DNA from 2 places in the Clostridium sp. ATCC BAA-442 genome. Region 1 is predicted to be linked to the other one. Evidence: riboswitches for the same ligand, from Rfam matches in the RefSeq annotation. Region 1 holds a riboswitch; the other holds the start of a gene.
What was found. A riboswitch is a leader RNA that binds a small molecule or an ion and turns the genes downstream of it on or off. The one in region 1 is predicted to bind FMN.
Positions count from the first base shown of each region.

Region 1 (8,174 bases):
CGGCCCACAGCAGGGTGAGGGCCCTGTGCCCCACTGACAGTCGCCGCAGGGTATAGCTCACCCGGGAGGAACCCTCCCACCCCAGAAAGGCCAGCACGGCGCACACCAGCACCAGCCCGATACGGAAGCACCAGGACAGGGGATATTGCATCAGCAGGCCCTCCAGGCCCATGGGGTTGGAGTATTCGTAGTAAGCGGTGCGGACGGTGTCCTGCCAGCCGGACAGGGCAGCCAGGAAGAGCCCCGCCTCCGTCAGACAGGAGGCCAGAGTAATCCCCGCAGCTTTCCAGAGGGTGCTCCGCGCGGCCAGCATGAGCAGGGATGCGATACGCTTCATGGCTTCTCCTCCTCCAGTTCCGGGCTGTCCCACAGCCGGTCGATGAGCGCCTCCGCCTCTGGTCGGGTGAGGCCCATCTGCCGCAGGGAGCGGACCAGGGCGGCGGCCTCCCGCTCCATCAGGCGGGTGCGGACGGCGGCCACAGCCGCCTCGTCCAGGGTAAATTCGCTCTTGGCCCCCGAGCGGGAGGTGATGAGCCCCGCCTCCTCCAGCATACGGCAGGCCTTCTGCACGGTGTTGGGGTTGACCCCCAGCTGGGCGGAGAGCACCCGTCGGGAGGGAAGCCCGTCTCCGTCCCGGATGGTTCCGGCCGCGATGCCCTGCTCCAGATAGCGGATGATCTGCTGGTAGATGGGGCTTCCGTCCTCCAGGCGGAAGCCGGAGAAGGAAAGCATGGCCGGACACCCCCCTTTGCATACTGTATTATGGGACTAGTACAGTTTATAACTGTATTATATAAGTAATACGGATGTAAGTCAAGATGGAACTGTGTCTTCTGCCGGGGCTTCCGCTGTGGCAGACGAAAAAGCAATACCGCGGGCGGAATACGCCGGGCCGCGGTGTCCACTCTGTTTTCTGTCGTGGCTGGTGTGGACGACATCCTCTTGGATGAGGGCACCGGCTGTGGCCAAAAGAGAGCGGCACCCGCCCGATGGGCGGAGGCGCTCTGGGTTAAGGCGCGGTCTGTACTGGGTCGAGGAGGAAAAACTGGGTACCGTCGCTTCCGGCCACCAGAGCGCCCAGGGGGAGCTCCCCTTCGGCCTCACTGGCCACCGCCGCCACCGCATCTTCCAGATCGCTGGTGAACTGGAGGGAGGTGTCGCCGTAGTCCACCTGGAGGGAGAGGGTCTGTGCGGCGGCGTCGGTCTCCACTACCGTCACCTGGGCGTCCCCCAGGGGGAATACCGAACCGGCCTCCGGGACGGCGGGGGAGAGGCCCTGGGCCTCGGTGTAGCGCCGGAAATCCGCAAATACCGGGCTGCCGGCATCCTCCACCGGGGAGAGTACCTGCCCCACGGCGCAGGTGTAAAGGGGGCCGGAAAGGCCGCCCATATGGGTCTCATCCGCAGACGTACACACCACATAGTCGAGGTAGGTGATCCCCTGCTGGCTCAGGTAACCGGCCACCTGGCTGCCCCGCTCGGCGCTGCCGCCGTCAATGAGCATGGCCTGTCCGCCGCACAGGAGCAGGGCGGAGCTGGTCTGCCCCGGGTCTATGAAGTGGATGGACAGTCCGGCGCTGTCTCCGGCGGCTGTGCTTTGGCAGCCGGACAGGGCGGCGGCCAGGAGAAGGACGGCGAGGATCGGGAATGTGCGCTGTTTCATAAAGGCTCCTTCAAAATGAGATAGCGCCTTAGGATACCATATTTTTTCCCATTTGCCAAGAGCTTTTGTCCCAGCGGCTGCACAGAGAGGCGGCTCAGCCGGGATTGAACTGATAGCCGAGCCCGACAACGGTGCGGATAAAGTCGTGCCCGCCCGCATGGGGGCGGAGCCGCCTCCGGATCTGAAACACGGTGTTCTCCACGGCGTGGAGGCAGTGGTTGGACGGCGCGCGCCAAACGGCCTCATAGATCTGCTCCTTTGTGAAAGGAACGTCCGGGTGGGTATAGAGCAGGTAGAGGACACCAAACTCCTTTTCAGACAGGGGGATTGCCTGCATCCCTACCACCGCCCGCCGCCCTGCGGACTCCATGGACAGCCGGGGGGAGCCGGGGGAAATCCCCCAAAAGGACTGGGCGGAGAGGCAATCCAGCCGGAGCTGTGCCGACAGCAGGGGCAGGTTGTCAAAGGGCTGACAGCGGCGGAGCCTTTGGCGGAGGCGCAGCTCCACCGCCTCCCCGCAGGGCGCTTCCCCACCGTGAAAGAAGAGAAGCTCAATGGAGGGCGCGCCGCCGCCGGGCGCGATATGCGCCAGCCCGCAGAGGCGACGGCCGCCCAGAAGGATCTCCGCGGCGTAGACGCCGGGTTCCGGCGCCGCCTGTCCCCGGTGCAGGCGCAGGCCCGCGGCGGGCAGCCCCGCCAGCCGTCCCAGCCCGGCGCCGGGCACGGCGGTTCCGTACAGGGGGATGAAGGGGGCGTCCCCGTTTGCCTTGTCCATGGGCCGCCTCAGAGAAGTCCGTTTCTGGCCAGGAGAATGAGGACGCAGGTGGCCACCAGAACGGCGGCCAGAAGCAGCAGCCCGACGGGCCTGCGCGCCGCCGGTCCGGACGGCGCGTCAATCAGTCCGCTTTTCCGCAGAGAGGAGACCACTGGCTTGTAGAGCAGGAAGGTGATGCCCGAATTGAGTCCGCTCTTGAGCAGATTGAAGGGGAGAAAGGCGGGGAGCAGCAGCTCCGCAACCGCCTCCCGGGGGTATCCCATGTAGAGGGGCGTAATGAGGTAATTCCACAGCAGCATGGCGCTGACCATCACCGCGCATCCGGCGGCCAACCCGGCGACAGCCCCGGCCAGCGTGCGCTTTTTCCGGTAGATGGCGGAGGCGGTGCAGGCAAAGGCGCAGGTGGACAGAATGTTCATGATACAGCCCAGAATGCCCGTGTCGCTGACAGTGAACATCTCCAGAACGGAGACGAGAACCGAGACAAGGCAGGCGGTCATCGGCCCCCAGATCAGGCCGCCGAGGGTGATGACCACATCCTTCGGGTCGTACTTCAAAAAGAGCACGACCGGCACGCGGCCGACGGCCATGACCACATAGGCGAGCGCGCACAGCATGGCGATGGTGGTAATCCTCTTTGCTTTGACATTCATACTTCCGTTCCCTCCTAAAAAATCACACCGAAAAGGGGATGCCTTTCCGGTGCGAAAAAGAGGAATCGGCCGCAGAACGGCGGGGCCGTCCTGCGGAAACCGATGGTATCTTCTTTCATCCAGACTGTCACTGTTGGTTTTGGAATTGCACCAAATCATGCGTATCACGCGCGCGGACTGTACCGCCAATCGGGAATTTCACCCTGCCCTGAAGACATCTCGATTCAGTTGTGCCCCCAGTATACGGCATCCCCGAGCGGTTGGCAATCCCCGCGGGACATTTCGGAAGCAATTCGGAAACAGGCCCCGGCCGGAGGGGGCTTTCTTTTTTTCGCAGATTCCGCTATACTGGGAGATAACTTGACAAAAGCGAGGGACGTTCATGCTGCTTTCTGCGGAACAACTGACCAAGAGCTACGGCGACCGTGTCCTGCTGGACGGGGTGTCCTTTTATCTGGAGCGGGGGGACAAGGTGGGGATCATCGGCGTCAACGGCGCCGGCAAGTCCACCCTCCTCCGCCTGCTGGCGGGGGCGGAGGAGCCGGACGGGGGGACGGTACGCCTGGACCCCGGCGTGCGGATGGAGTACCTGCCCCAGAACCCGGTGTTTCAGGGGGAGCGCACCGTACTGGAGCAGGTGCTGCTGGGGCTGAATGACGCCGACCGCTCTCTGGCGGAGTATGAGGCCAGAACCATCCTCAACCGTCTGGGAGTATCCCGGTTCGAGCAGAGCGTGGGAAACCTCTCCGGCGGGGAGCGCCGCCGGGTGGCCCTGGCGGCGGTGCTGGCCCGCCCCTGCGACGTGCTGATTCTGGACGAGCCAACCAACCACCTGGACAACGACATGGTGCTCTGGCTGGAGGACTATCTGCGCGCCTGGAAGGGGGCGCTGGTCATGGTGACCCACGACCGGTATTTTCTGGAGCGCATCGTGGGCCGCATGGCGGAGGTGGAGGACGGCCGCCTGTTCACCTACGAGGGCAACTACGACAAGTATTTGGAGCGCAAGGCCGCCCGGCTGGAGAGCGAGCGGGCCAGCGAGCGCAAGCGGCAGGCCATCCTGCGGCGGGAGTACCAGTGGGTGATGCAGGGGCCCACCGCCCGGGGGACCAAGAGCCGGGAGCGGCTGGAGCGCTACGAGGCCCTGAAGGCCCAGAGCGGCCCGGCGGAAAAAAGTACCTTGGAACTAAACGCGCGGGCCAGCCGTCTAGGTAAGAAGACCATCGAGTGCAGAGGCGTGACCAAGCGCTTTGGCGAACGCACCGTGGTGCGGGACTTCGACTGCATGCTCCTGCGGGACGACCGCATCGGCATTGTGGGGGCCAACGGCAGCGGCAAGTCCACCCTCCTCAACCTGCTGGCCGGGGAGCTGGCCCCCGACGCCGGGGCGGTCGAGACGGGGGAGACCGTCCGCATCGGCTACTTCCGTCAGGAGGTGCCCGATATGGACGGGGATACCCGGGTGATCGACTATGTGAAGGAGATCGGCAACCGCATCGAGACGGGAGCGGGGATGCTCACCGCCTCCCAACTGCTGGAGCAGTTCCTCTTTCCGGCAGAGGCGCAGTGGAGCCCCATCCGCAAGCTGTCCGGCGGCGAGAAGCGGCGGCTCTTCCTGCTGTCGGTCCTGGCCGCCGCCCCCAACGTGCTGCTGCTGGACGAGCCGACCAACGATCTGGATATTCAGACCCTCAGCGTGCTGGAGGACTATCTGGACTCCTTTCCGGGGGCGGTGGTGGCGGTATCCCACGACCGCTATTTCCTGGATCGGGTGGTGCGGCGTGTGTTCGCCGTAGAGGGGGACGGAAGCGTCCGGGGCTATCCCGGCGGGTATACGGAGTATCTGGAGGCCCAGCGGGCCGCCGGACAGCCGGCCAGATCCCCCAAGCCCGCCGAACCCAAGGCAGCGCGGCCCCAGGGGGCCAAAAAGCTGAAATTCAGCTATAAGGAGCAGCGGGAATTTGAGACCATTGATGCCGACATCGCTGTCCTGGAGGCGGAGCTGGCCCGGGTGCAGGCCGAGCAGGAGGAGAAGGCCACCGACTATGTGGCCCTCCAGTCCCTCCAGGAGCGGCAGGCTGAGCTGGAGGCGGCCCTGGAGGAGAAAATGGAGCGCTGGGTCTACCTGAACGACCTAGCGGAGCAGATTTCCAATCAGTAGGGGGCGCAGGGCGCGCCCGCCATTCCGAGAGCAGATTTACGAGACCAAATTCAAAGGAGCGACCTCATGACAAAATTCTGGAAACCCCTGTTGGCAATTGCACTCATCTGCGCGCTGGCGCTGGCGGGACTGGGACTGGCGGCGCAGTCTCCCGCGGCGGCGGCCCGAGCGGAGCGGGCGGACGAGTTCCGGGCTGTTTGGGTGGCCACGGTGTACCGCCTGGACTACCCCAGTCAGGCCACTACAGATCCGGCGGTCCTCAAGCGGGACGCCGACGCGATTTTACAGGGGTGCGTAGACATGGGCATGAACGCTGTGATTCTCCAGGTGCGGCCCTCCGCCGACGCCCTCTATCCCTCCGAGCTGTACCCGTGGAGCAAATACCTGACCGGCGCACAGGGAACCGCCCCGAAAAACGGCTTTGATCCGCTGGCCTACTGGGTGGAGCGGGCCCACGCCCTGGGGCTGGAGCTCCACGCCTGGGTCAATCCCTTCCGCATCACCAAGGGGGGCGCGGCGGAGTTCCAGGCCCTGACCGCCGACCACCCCGCAAAGCTCCACCCCGACTGGGTGGTGGAGTATGAGGGCGACTACTACTTCAATCCCGGCCTGCCCGAGGTGCGGGAGTACATCGTGCGGGGGGCGGAGGAGCTGGCCCGCAAGTATGACATCGACGGCATTCACCTGGACGACTACTTCTACCCCGGCAGCGGCTTTGCCGACGGGGCCGCCTATGCCAAGTACGGCAAGGGCTTTTCCAACATCGGCGACTGGCGCCGGGACAATGTCAACCAGCTGGTCAAGACACTGGGGGAGCGCATCCACGCCATTGATCCGGGGCTGTCCTACGGCATCAGCCCCTCCGGCGTGTGGGCGGATAAGAGCAGCCTGCCCCAGGGCTCCAATACCACCGGCGGCTATGAGAGCTACTACGCCTCCTACGCCGACAGCCGGAAATGGGTCAAGGAGGGGTGGATCGACTACATCTGCCCCCAGATCTACTGGTACATCGGCCACAAGAGCATGGACTACGCCACGGTGGCCCGCTGGTGGGCGGATACGGTAAAGGGTACAGGTGTTTCCCTTTACATAGGAATGGCCGACTATCTGGCCGGCAACAGCGATCCCAAGAGCCCCTGGTACGGCACGACAGCCATCGAGCGACAACTGGCCCTCAACGACACCCTGCCCCAGGTCGCGGGGGAGGCGCACTTCCGCTACCGGCTGATGGCGGAAAACCCGGAGCTGCTGGCGCTCTATGCGGAGGCCTATGGCGAGGAGTCGCAGGAGCCGGCGGAGCCGGCCTATCTGAACACCAGGGAGCACGACGCCTACATCCAGGGAAATGACGGCCGGTTCCGCCCGGAGGACTCCCTGAGCCGGGCCGAGGCGGTGGCCATGCTGGCCCGCCTCAGTGTAGACGAGCAAGGGAATCTGCTTTACAGTGGAGCGCCTGGTACCGGCGGCTTTTCCGATGTGAAGCGGGGGGACTGGTACGCCCCCTATGTGGCCTTTGCCAAGCGCTACGGCATCGCAAATGGCTATCTGGACGGCACCTTCCGGCCGGAGCAGCCGGTGAGCCGGGCCGAGCTGGTCAAGCTGATTGCCTCCTATTTTACGGTGGAGGGCGGTACGTCCCCGTTCCCCGATGTGCCGGACGGCCACTGGGCGGCAGAGGTGGTCTCCTTTGCGGCGGAGGAGGGCTGGGTGTCGGGTTATCCGGACGGCACCTTCCGGCCCGACGCGCCGGTGAGCCGTGCAGAGGCGGTCAAGATCCTCAACCACGCCCTGGACCGCCGGGCCGGGGAGCGGGCCGCGGCCCTGCCCTTCACCGACGTGGAGAAGGGCCACTGGGCCTGCGATGAGATCCGGGAGGCGGCGGTCTCCCACACCTACCGCAAGAGCGGCGGGGGCGAAACATGGCTGACCTATGAGCGGTAATACAGGGAGGGGGCGCTGCGGCGCGCCCTCCCTGCTATTTGCGCCGCAGCAGGCGGCGCACGGGGCTGTCGGGGTCGGACAGCCCCCGAAGAAAGGCCAGCGGGTTGGCACAGAATAGGGCGGCGCAGGCCGCCAGCCGCCGGAAAAAGGACTGCATAAAAATCACGCTCCCCGGCCCAGTATAGGGCGGGGAGCGTGTCGCATCCAGTCGCTTTATGCCGCGGGCGCAGCTTTGCGCCAGGTATAGAGCAGAACGGCCAAGGCCACGGTGACAGGGACGGCCAGGACGATGCCGAAGCTGCCGGACAGGCCCTGCATGATGGCAATGCCGATGTTGTTGGAGTTGATGATCTGCCGGTAGGGGAGGTTATAGGCGTAATCCAGCACCAGCATGGAGATACTGCCGCCGGCAAAGGCGAGAATCAGGGTGTTGGAGTCGGTGCCCATCATGTCCCGTCCCACGTGCATCCCGGCCCGGAACAGCGCCCGGCGGGAGAGGGCGGGGTTCTGAACGTGAATTTCAGCGATGGCGCTGGCGATGGACATGGCCACATCCATCACCGCGCCCAGGCTGGAGATCAGCAGGCCGGAGAAGAGCAGGCCGCCCACCTGAATCCCGCTGGTGCTGGCCAGGGTGAGCAGGCTCTCGATGTCCGACACGTTCCAGCCCGTGATGCCGGTGGCCAGGCTGAACAGGGTGGCCGCCAGTCCGGCAATCACCACGCCCGCCACCGTGCCGCCGGCGGCCACCACGGTTTTCCGGGTGGGGCCGCCGATGAGGTACATCGTGACCAGCGTGGTGACGATACAGATGAGCACCGCCACCCAGAAGGGCGACCAACCGCGGTAGACCAGGGGCAGATAGACAAATAGAATGCAGAAGAAGGTGAACACCAGGCCAAGGGCGCCCTTGAGGCCCTGCTTTCCGCCCACCAGGCAGAGCACCAGCAGATAGGCTGCGGCGAAGGCGTAGATCACCCA
Region 1 covers NZ_CAXSQB010000030.1:6,055-14,228, reverse strand. The annotation lists gene ACESY8_RS12840 (hypothetical protein) at 1-337, opposite strand, end outside; gene ACESY8_RS12835 (GntR family transcriptional regulator) at 334-732, opposite strand; gene ACESY8_RS12830 (MBL fold metallo-hydrolase) at 1,010-1,663, opposite strand; gene ACESY8_RS12825 (winged helix-turn-helix domain-containing protein) at 1,758-2,438, opposite strand; gene ACESY8_RS12820 (ECF transporter S component) at 2,447-3,091, opposite strand; FMN riboswitch at 3,195-3,311, opposite strand; gene ACESY8_RS12815 (ABC-F family ATP-binding cassette domain-containing protein) at 3,474-5,252, shown strand; gene ACESY8_RS12810 (family 10 glycosylhydrolase) at 5,319-7,193, shown strand; gene ACESY8_RS12805 (hypothetical protein) at 7,228-7,350, opposite strand; gene ACESY8_RS12800 (YibE/F family protein) at 7,407-8,174, opposite strand, start outside.

Region 2 (8,174 bases), on a different contig from region 1:
CCATGACGCCCAGGGCCAGCAGCCCGCCGGTGAGGGAGAAGGCCAGGGCCATCAGATTGCCCCCCAGCAGGGCGCCCAGAAGGCAGCGGGCGGCCAGAATCAGCAGGGCCTCCCGCCCGGACAGGCGGCAAAGGGCATAGACGGTGACCAGATTGGCCAGTCCCAGCCGCAGGCCGGGCAGGGGGAAGAGAATGGTCAGCGGAACCAGCCCCTCCGCCACCGAGAGGGCCAGCGCCAGGGCGGTAAGCACCGCGCAGCGGGTCAGCCGCCGCAGGGATGAGGACAAGGGGGAGCGCCTCCTTTCAGAATGAGAAAACAGCGGGAACTTTTCAGCCGCTGATTGCGTCAAACTCCTGGCTGCCGCTGCCGGACAGGGAGATCACCAGCTTGTCGGGCAGGCAGATGATCTGCTGTCCGGCCCGGCTGATCCACCCGGTGTGAACGCAGTCCTGGCTGGGACACGCACTCTCCGCGATGCGGATGCGCCCCGGCTCGGCCTGGATCGTCAGGGGATAGGGGGCCTCGTCCACCACCAGGGTGACGGGACCGGTGAGGGTGCTTAGCTCATACTCCGCGATGGTCTCACCCTCTAAGACGACGGAGGCGGTCAAAAAGTTGCTCTCCTCCGGCTGAAGAAAAAAAAGCAGCGCCACGGCAGCAGCGGCCACCAGCAGGGCCACCACGCCGTCCGGCAGCGTGGGCCGGCGGCGCTCAGCGGCGGGCGATCTCATAGGTATACCCCCTGTCTGCCCCGGCAAAGGTAAAAACGTCCTCCAGCCCCTCGGTTACCAGGAGCTCTCCCTGGTCGGTGCAAAGCACCAGCTCGAAGTCGTCCCGGCTCCGCCAGAAGTCCAGCGCCTCCTCCGGCCCCGCCACAAACAGGGCGGTGGAGAGGGCGTCGGCCAGCAGGTGGTCGGCGGAGACAACGGTGACAGACAGCAGGCCGGAATCCGCCGGATAGCCCGTCTCAGGGTCAATGATATGGTGGTAGCGCACCCCATCCTCCTCGAAATAGCGCTCGTAGCCGCCGGAGGTGGAGAGGGTCACGTCAGTCAGGGCGAGGACGCACAGGTAGCTGCCGGTGTCCCGGGGGTCCTTCACCGCCACCCGCCAGGGGGAGCCGTCCTCCTTGGCGCCGATGACCGTGACGTTGCCGCCCAGATCCAGCATGGCGGAGGTCCCTCCCGCATCCCGGATGGCCGCCTCGGCCTCACGGGCCGCGAAGCCCTTGGCCACGGCGCCCAGATCCACCTCCATGCCCGCACGGGCCAGTGAGGCGGCAGAGGCTTCCGTGTCCACAGAGAGCTCCGCGCTGTCCACCAGGGCCATGGCGGCGGCCAGCGCATCCGGCGCGGGTACGTGCCGCTCCTCGGTGGTGAAGCCCCAGGCGTCCATCACCGGGGCGATGGTGATGTCAAAGTCGCCTGGGAGCTGCCGGGCGATTTCCTGGGAAAAGGCCAGCAGTTCCGCCACATCGGGGTCCACCGCCACGGCCGCGCCGTCCCCGGCGGCGGTGTTGAGCCGGGCGATCTGGCTGTCTGAGTCGGTGCGGGAGAGCAGGCCGTCCAGCCGCTCCACCGCTTCCCGGGCGGCCGCCACGGCCTGGGGTCCGCGGCGGCCGGACACCTGGACGGACATCACGGTGTCCATGGCGAAAAAGGTCTGCTCCGCCCCGGAGGCGCGGCAGCCGGTCAAGCACAGAAAAACACAGGCAAGGAGGAAAGAAATACGCTGTTTCATGGTATACTCCTAATAATCATGATGTTGATTAAGGACAGTTTACCACAGTTCCGCGCCGCTGGAAAGAGGAAAGGGATTCTTCACTTGCAATGCGGCGAATTTTCTGCTAGAATATAGAAGATTGATGACTCTGAGGCGCTCAGCCCCAGCGGAGGGGCACTTTTATAGAAACCGGGCGCCCGGCCACAGGAGATGGATACATGAACAAGAAAGAACAACAAGCCCAGCGCGCAAAGCAGGAAGACGTGGTTTTGAACAAGGTCCTCTGGTGGATCGTGGGGGCCGTGGTGTTGGAGGTGCTGCTTCTCCTTCTGAACAAGGTATATGCCAATTACACTGTCGAGCAGATTGAACTGGCCAAGTCCCTGCGGGATGTCTTTTCCGTGCTGATGATCGCCCTGCCCATCTGCTTTGTCGTTTTGCTGATCTGGGCGGTCGCGGCCCGCAAGTCCGGTAAATTCACCCGCCTGTCCTCCGTGCTGGCCGGCGTGATGCTGGCCCTGGCGGTCTGCGCCGTGGTAATCCGCGTCTTTGACGAGAGCGGTATCCGGCTGCTGTATGTGGCTGTGCCCGCCGTGGCGGTGCTGGCGCTGATCTACTACCTCTACCAGCGGGAGTTCTTCTTCGCCGCCGTGCTCAGCGCCCTTGGCCTGCTGGGTGTGAAGGTGGTGCCCTACCACTTCGGCTTCCCGGCCATTGCCTATGGCTACGCCGTCGTCCTGGGCGTTGCCCTGGTGGGGGCCGCGGTGGTGTTCCGCGTGATGCAGGCCGCCGAGGGCAAGCTGCGCCTGAAGGGGAACTGGGTGGAGGTGCTGCCCAAGAGCGCCAACTACGCCCTGCTCTACGTCACCTGCGGCGTGGTGGCCGCGGTGGTGATCGCCGCGTTGCTGCTGGGCGGGCTGGCCGTGCTGTACGGTGTGCTGGTGGCCTGGCTGCTGATCCTGGCGGTATACTATACCGTGCGCCTCATGTAATGATAAGCCCAAGAGACAAAGGGGCAAGCCGCCGGACGGCTTGCCCCTTCTTTTTTGACCGGAGGTATTGCAATGAATGAAAAAGAGGTGGGGGAGCTGCGCCGGCGGCTCCGCCCGGAGAAAAACAGTATTACCCACATCCGGGGGTGCTATGTCAACGAGATGGGGGAGAGCGTGGCCCAGTTTGACCAGTCTCTGGCCCTCATGACCCAGGAGGAGACCGAGACCCTGCTGGCCCTGCTGCGCCGCACCCTGTCGGGAACTCTGGGAAAGAACCTGCTGGACCTCTCCTTCGAGACCCGGCAGGTGGTGGAGGGGGAGGAGCACCGCCGGCTCATGCGCCTGCGGGACACCGCCCTGAAGGACGAGGAGGCGGTGGAGGAGTTCTTCCAACTGGTGCGCCAGTCCCTCACCCTGGAGGGCAACTATCTGATCCTCCTGGTGTACGACCGCTACGACGTGCCCTACCGCGCCAAGGACGGGGAGCGGCAGGAGGACGCCGCCGCCGAGGTGTACTCCTACCTGCTGTGCTCCATCTGCCCGGTGAAGCAGACCAAGCCCGCCCTGAGCTACCACGTGCGGGAGAACGAGTTTCACAACCGGCGGGCCGACTGGCTGGTGTCCCCGCCGGAGCTGGGCTTCCTCTTTCCCGCCTTTGATGACCGCAGCACCAACCTGTATAACGCCCTCTACTACACCAGGGACAGCGGCGAGAACCACCCGGAGCTGGTGGAGGCGGTGTTCCGGCGGGAGGCACCCATGCCCGCCGCCGCGCAAAAGGAGACGTTCCAGACCCTGTTGAGCGACACCCTGGCCGACGAGTGCAGCTGTGAGGTGGTACAGGCGGTCCACGACCAGCTCTGCGAGCTGGTGGAGGAGCACAGGGAGCGGAAGGAGGCGGAGCCCCTGACCCTCTCCAAAGGGGCGGTCAAGTGCGTCCTCAAGTCCTGCGGCGTGTCCGACTCCCATGTGGAGGAGTTCGCCCTCCGCTATGACGACGCCTTCGGCGCCGATATGGCCCTCAGCCCCCGCAATCTGGTGGAGAAGCAGATCGAGGTGTGTACTCCTGACGTGGTGATCAAGGTCAGCCCGGAGCGGAGCGATCTGGTGGACACACGGGTGATCGACGGGGTCAAGTACATCCTCATCCGCGCCGACGAGGGCGTGGAGGTCAATGGCGTCCCGGTTCATATCGCGGAATAGCGGAACGCCCCGCGCCTCTTTGGGAGGCGCGGGGCGTTTGGTATCTGCTCAGATCTCGCCGGCGGCCTTCTTGGGGGCCTTGGCAAACTCCTCGCCGTGGACGATGTACTTGGACACAGACTTGTAGACCAAGAAGGTGACAACAGAGTTGATACCAGCCTTGAGTAGATTGAACGGGAGAATGACGGTTACCAGCATGGCATCCACCATCTCAGTGGGGGCCCCCATATAAAATGGAGTAATGAAATGGTTGGCGATCATCATGCCTACGCCCATAGCAAATGTGCCCAGCAGCAAACCGATTATCGCACCGGTTCTGGTATGGAACTTCCGGTAGAGTGTACTGGCTACGGTGACCAGAATACCGGTGGCAATAACATGCATTAAAAATCCGTATATACCATCGCCGCCCAAAAAGAAAGCCTGAATAAACGAGGCCAACACGGTCACAAGAATGCCCGCTACTGGGCCGAAGGCGAAAGCGGCGATCAGGATGGGGACATCGGCAGGATCATACTGGAGAAAGGGAGCGGCAGGGAAAAGGGGGAAGTGCACCAGCGTGATGAGCACAGCACCGATGGCGGTGAACATGGCTAACAGGGCCAGCTTCTTGACGCGGGCGGATTTGGCGGACATAATAAAACACTCCTCTTTGATTTGGTAACACCCGAAAGACGTATGCCTTCCAGGTGTTAAAATCAAAAGGAGCGTGCCCAATTTCAACACATCTTCTTTCATCCAGACTTCGCGCCCTGGGATATGCGCGTCACTGTCGGTCCCGGAGTTGCACCGGGTCTGCCGTTTCCGGCTCGCGGACTGTACCGCCGATCGGGATTTTCACCCTGCCCTGAAGACATCTCATTCAGTTGTTCCAATCCCTATTATACACACGAAGTGGAAAAATGCAAGCCCCAATTTAAAAAACAAATGTTCGATAAACATTGACTTGCCGTTCTGGATATACTACAATGGGAACAACATTCAGAGGACGGAGGGGCGGAATGAACCGAGAGACAACCTGCTGCTTTACCGGCCACAGGCCGGAGAAGCTGCCCTGGCGGGAGGACGAGGGGGATCCCCGGTGCCTGGAGCTGAAGGCCAGGCTGGCCGGGGCGGTGGAGGCCGCCTACGAAAAAGGGATGCGGCATTTCCTGTGCGGTATGGCCCGGGGAGCGGATTTTTACTGCTGCGAGGCGGCGCTGGCCCTGCGGGAGCGGCGCCCCGGCGTGACGGTGGAGGCGGTCATCCCCTGCGAGGAGCAGGCCGCCCGCTGGCGGGAGCGGGACCGGGAACGGTGGTTCTCCCTGGTGGAGCGCTGCGACAATGAGACCATGCTCCAGCACCACTACGACCGGGGGTGCATGCTCCGGCGGAATCGCTACCTGGTGGACCACTCGGCCATGCTGATTGCGGTGTACGACGGCATGCTGGGGGGAACCATGTATACCATCTCTTATGCCATGAAGCGGGGGCTGGACGTGGTGACGCTGGACATTCCATAGGGCGGCCGGAGGCCGCCCCTTTTTTGAATTTATTTTCTGCAAATGCAAAATAATGCTTGACAGAGCTTTGCCCTGATCCTACAATGGAAACAGGAAGATTTGCAAATGCAGAAAAGGAGGAGCAGCGATGAAGTGGAATGGACGCTTGCCGGAGTCGGAGCTGGAACTCATGCTGGCGGTGTGGGAGGCCGGGGAGGAGGGGACCACGGCCCCCGGCATCCTGGCGCGGCTGGAGCGGCCCCTGACTGCCAGCGCCCTGCACAGCTACCTCAAGCGCCTGGAGGAAAAGGGCTTTCTGAGCTGCGGCAAGGAGGGAAAGACCAACCGTTACCGGGCCAGAGTGTCCCGGGCGGAGTATGAGCAGCAGGAGAGCCGGACGGTGCTGGACAGACTGTATGCGGGCTCCCTCCGGCGGTTTGCCGCCGCCCTCCACGACGGCGGGAGCCTGACGGAAGAGGAGGTGCGGGAGCTGGAGGAGTACCTCCGCACGCTGAGGCGGGAGGAGTAGGATGGAGTCGCTGTTTGTACGGGTGCTCACCCTGTCGCTGACGGGCTCGGCGGTGCTGCTGCCCCTCCTGCTGCTGGCGCCCCGCCTGCGGGGCCGCTATGCTGCGGGGACCCTTTCGGTGCTCTGGCTGGTACTGGCCCTGCGGATGGCCCTGCCCGTCCCGCTTTCCCTGCCGTGGACGGCGGTGACGGTGGATGTGTCCGCCCTCTCGTCTGTGACCCTGCCGGCCGCCCCTCGGGCGCCGGCGGAAGTGCCTGAGCCCGCCGGGCCGGAGAGCGTGGAACCGCCCCGGGCGGTACCCCCGGCAGCCGCGCCGGAGGGGAGGCCCCTGCCGCTCCTGGAGCTGGCCGCCTGGGTGTGGCTGGCCGGCGGGCTGGCTCTGGTGGGCTATCAGGGGGCGGCCTATCTCCTGGCGCGCCGCCGTCTGCTCCGGGGCGCGCAGCCGGGCACGGAGGAGGAGAGGGCCCAACTGGCGGCCCTGGCGGCGGAGCTGGGACTCCGCCGTACGCCCCGCCTGCTAAGGACAGGGGAGGCGGACGCCCCTCTGGTGGTGGGACTTGGGAGGCCGGTGCTTCTGCTGCCGGGCAGGCCCCTCCCGGCGGACGAGCGGGAGGTGGTGCTCCTCCACGAGCTGACCCACCTGCGGCGGCATGATCTGGCCCACAAGGCCCTGCTGTTTGTGCCCTGCGCAGTCCACTGGTTCAATCCCCTGGTGTGGTGGATGGCCCGGGAGGCGGGGCGCACCCTGGAGCTGTGCTGCGACGCCCGTGTGGTGCGGGGGAGGGATGAAGCGTTCCGCCGCCGCTACGGCACCGCCCTCCTGCATCTGGCCGCAGGAGGGCGGGGGCCGGTCCTGTCCACCCGCTTCGGCGGGGGAGGACGGTTGCTGCGGGCGCGGCTGGCGAATCTGTTCCAGCACAGGCGAAGGGGGGCGGCGGCGGCCGGCCTCGTGCTGGCTGCCGCCCTGGCCGTCACCTCACTGGCGGCCTGTGAACAGCGGCTCCTCACGGCGGAGGAGGCCATGGACGCGCTGGAGGAGAGCATCGAGGTGCGGGAGTATGACATAGGTCCCGGCGAGTTGGAATACTGCATTTCCTTTCGCCTGCCGGAGCACAGCGGCCCGGAGGAGGAGTGGAACCTTCACATCGCCGGCCGGGCGGAGACAGAGGCGCTGGGGGGAATCAGCCTCCACTACTTTGACGGGGAGGACTGGACGGCGGAAAAGACCTATGGCATCTATCTGTCGCCGGGACAGGCGGCGGATCTCACCGAGCTGACCATGGAGGTGTGGCCGCCCCACGGCGGCCGGACAGGAACCTATGACGCCGCCCTGCACGGCAGGAGCATCGACCTGCGGGCCCTGCTCCGGGAGCACTTCTATGTGGACGCCAGGGGCTTTTCCCTGGCCCTGCCGGAGCCCTGGCCGGACCTCGGGGCGGTGCAGGCGCTGGACGGCGGCGGTCTGCTGCTCTATTGCCGGGCCTTGGGGCCGGAGTGCGGCGGCATCGCGCAGCTGCACATTGAGACGGAACCCCTGGAGGTGCTCACAGGCCGGGATACCCTGCTGGGCGGCCGGGAGGGTTGCTGGCTCTATCTCTATGGCCTCCAGGCCCCGCTGCCCAGCCTGCGGGAGGCGGGGGAGGGGGTACAGGAGCAGTACCATGCGCTGTATCAGGCCCTGTACGCCGACCCGGAGGAGCTGCTGTCCCTCTGGGCGGAGGGCTGACCACCGCCGGCAGCTCCCCGCGCCTCACCCCCGCAGAAGACGGGCGAGCTCCTCCGCAGTAATGCCGCTCATATAGTGCTCCACATGGAGCGGGGCCAGGGCCTCCGCCAGTTGTGCGTCCAGGGGCAGACCGGCCATGGCCGCCTCCAGCTCCTCCAGAGGCCCGCTGCCGAAAAAGTCGCCGTAGAACCGGACGGCCTGAATGCATCCCTGCTTCACACGCAGGTGGGCGGTGACCAGCCCGGCGGGAAACCTGGCCTCCCGCCGCATGTCATAAGGGGGTGAGAAGCCGTAGTTCCACGCCCATGTGACATACTTCCCGTCCCGCAGCTTCTGTACGGCCAGCATATCCTCTGCGGTCAGAGTATAGGGCTCCAGTGCTCCACCGGCCATGGCGCACGCCCGCAGCGCCGATTTGAAGTCCTCCATAGCGATGGGGGTGGGGGCGTGGGTGTTGATGGTGGTCACCCGGCTGCGCACCGACTTCACGGCCTTCGAGTCGAACTTGGCCTGCTTCACCC
Region 2 covers NZ_CAXSQB010000025.1:806-8,979, reverse strand. The annotation lists gene ACESY8_RS11660 (Gx transporter family protein) at 1-286, opposite strand, end outside; gene ACESY8_RS11655 (NusG domain II-containing protein) at 330-731, opposite strand; gene ACESY8_RS11650 (FAD:protein FMN transferase) at 712-1,740, opposite strand; gene ACESY8_RS11645 (hypothetical protein) at 1,941-2,714, shown strand; gene ACESY8_RS11640 (DUF4317 domain-containing protein) at 2,787-3,917, shown strand; gene ACESY8_RS11635 (ECF transporter S component) at 3,966-4,553, opposite strand; FMN riboswitch at 4,640-4,776, opposite strand; gene ACESY8_RS11630 (SLOG family protein) at 4,919-5,419, shown strand; gene ACESY8_RS11625 (BlaI/MecI/CopY family transcriptional regulator) at 5,547-5,927, shown strand; gene ACESY8_RS11620 (M56 family metallopeptidase) at 5,929-7,653, shown strand; gene lplA (lipoate--protein ligase) at 7,678-8,174, opposite strand, start outside.
Region 2: it holds a riboswitch for FMN, as region 1 does, so the genes downstream of both, ACESY8_RS11635 (ECF transporter S component) here and ACESY8_RS12820 (ECF transporter S component) in region 1, are expected to answer to the same signal.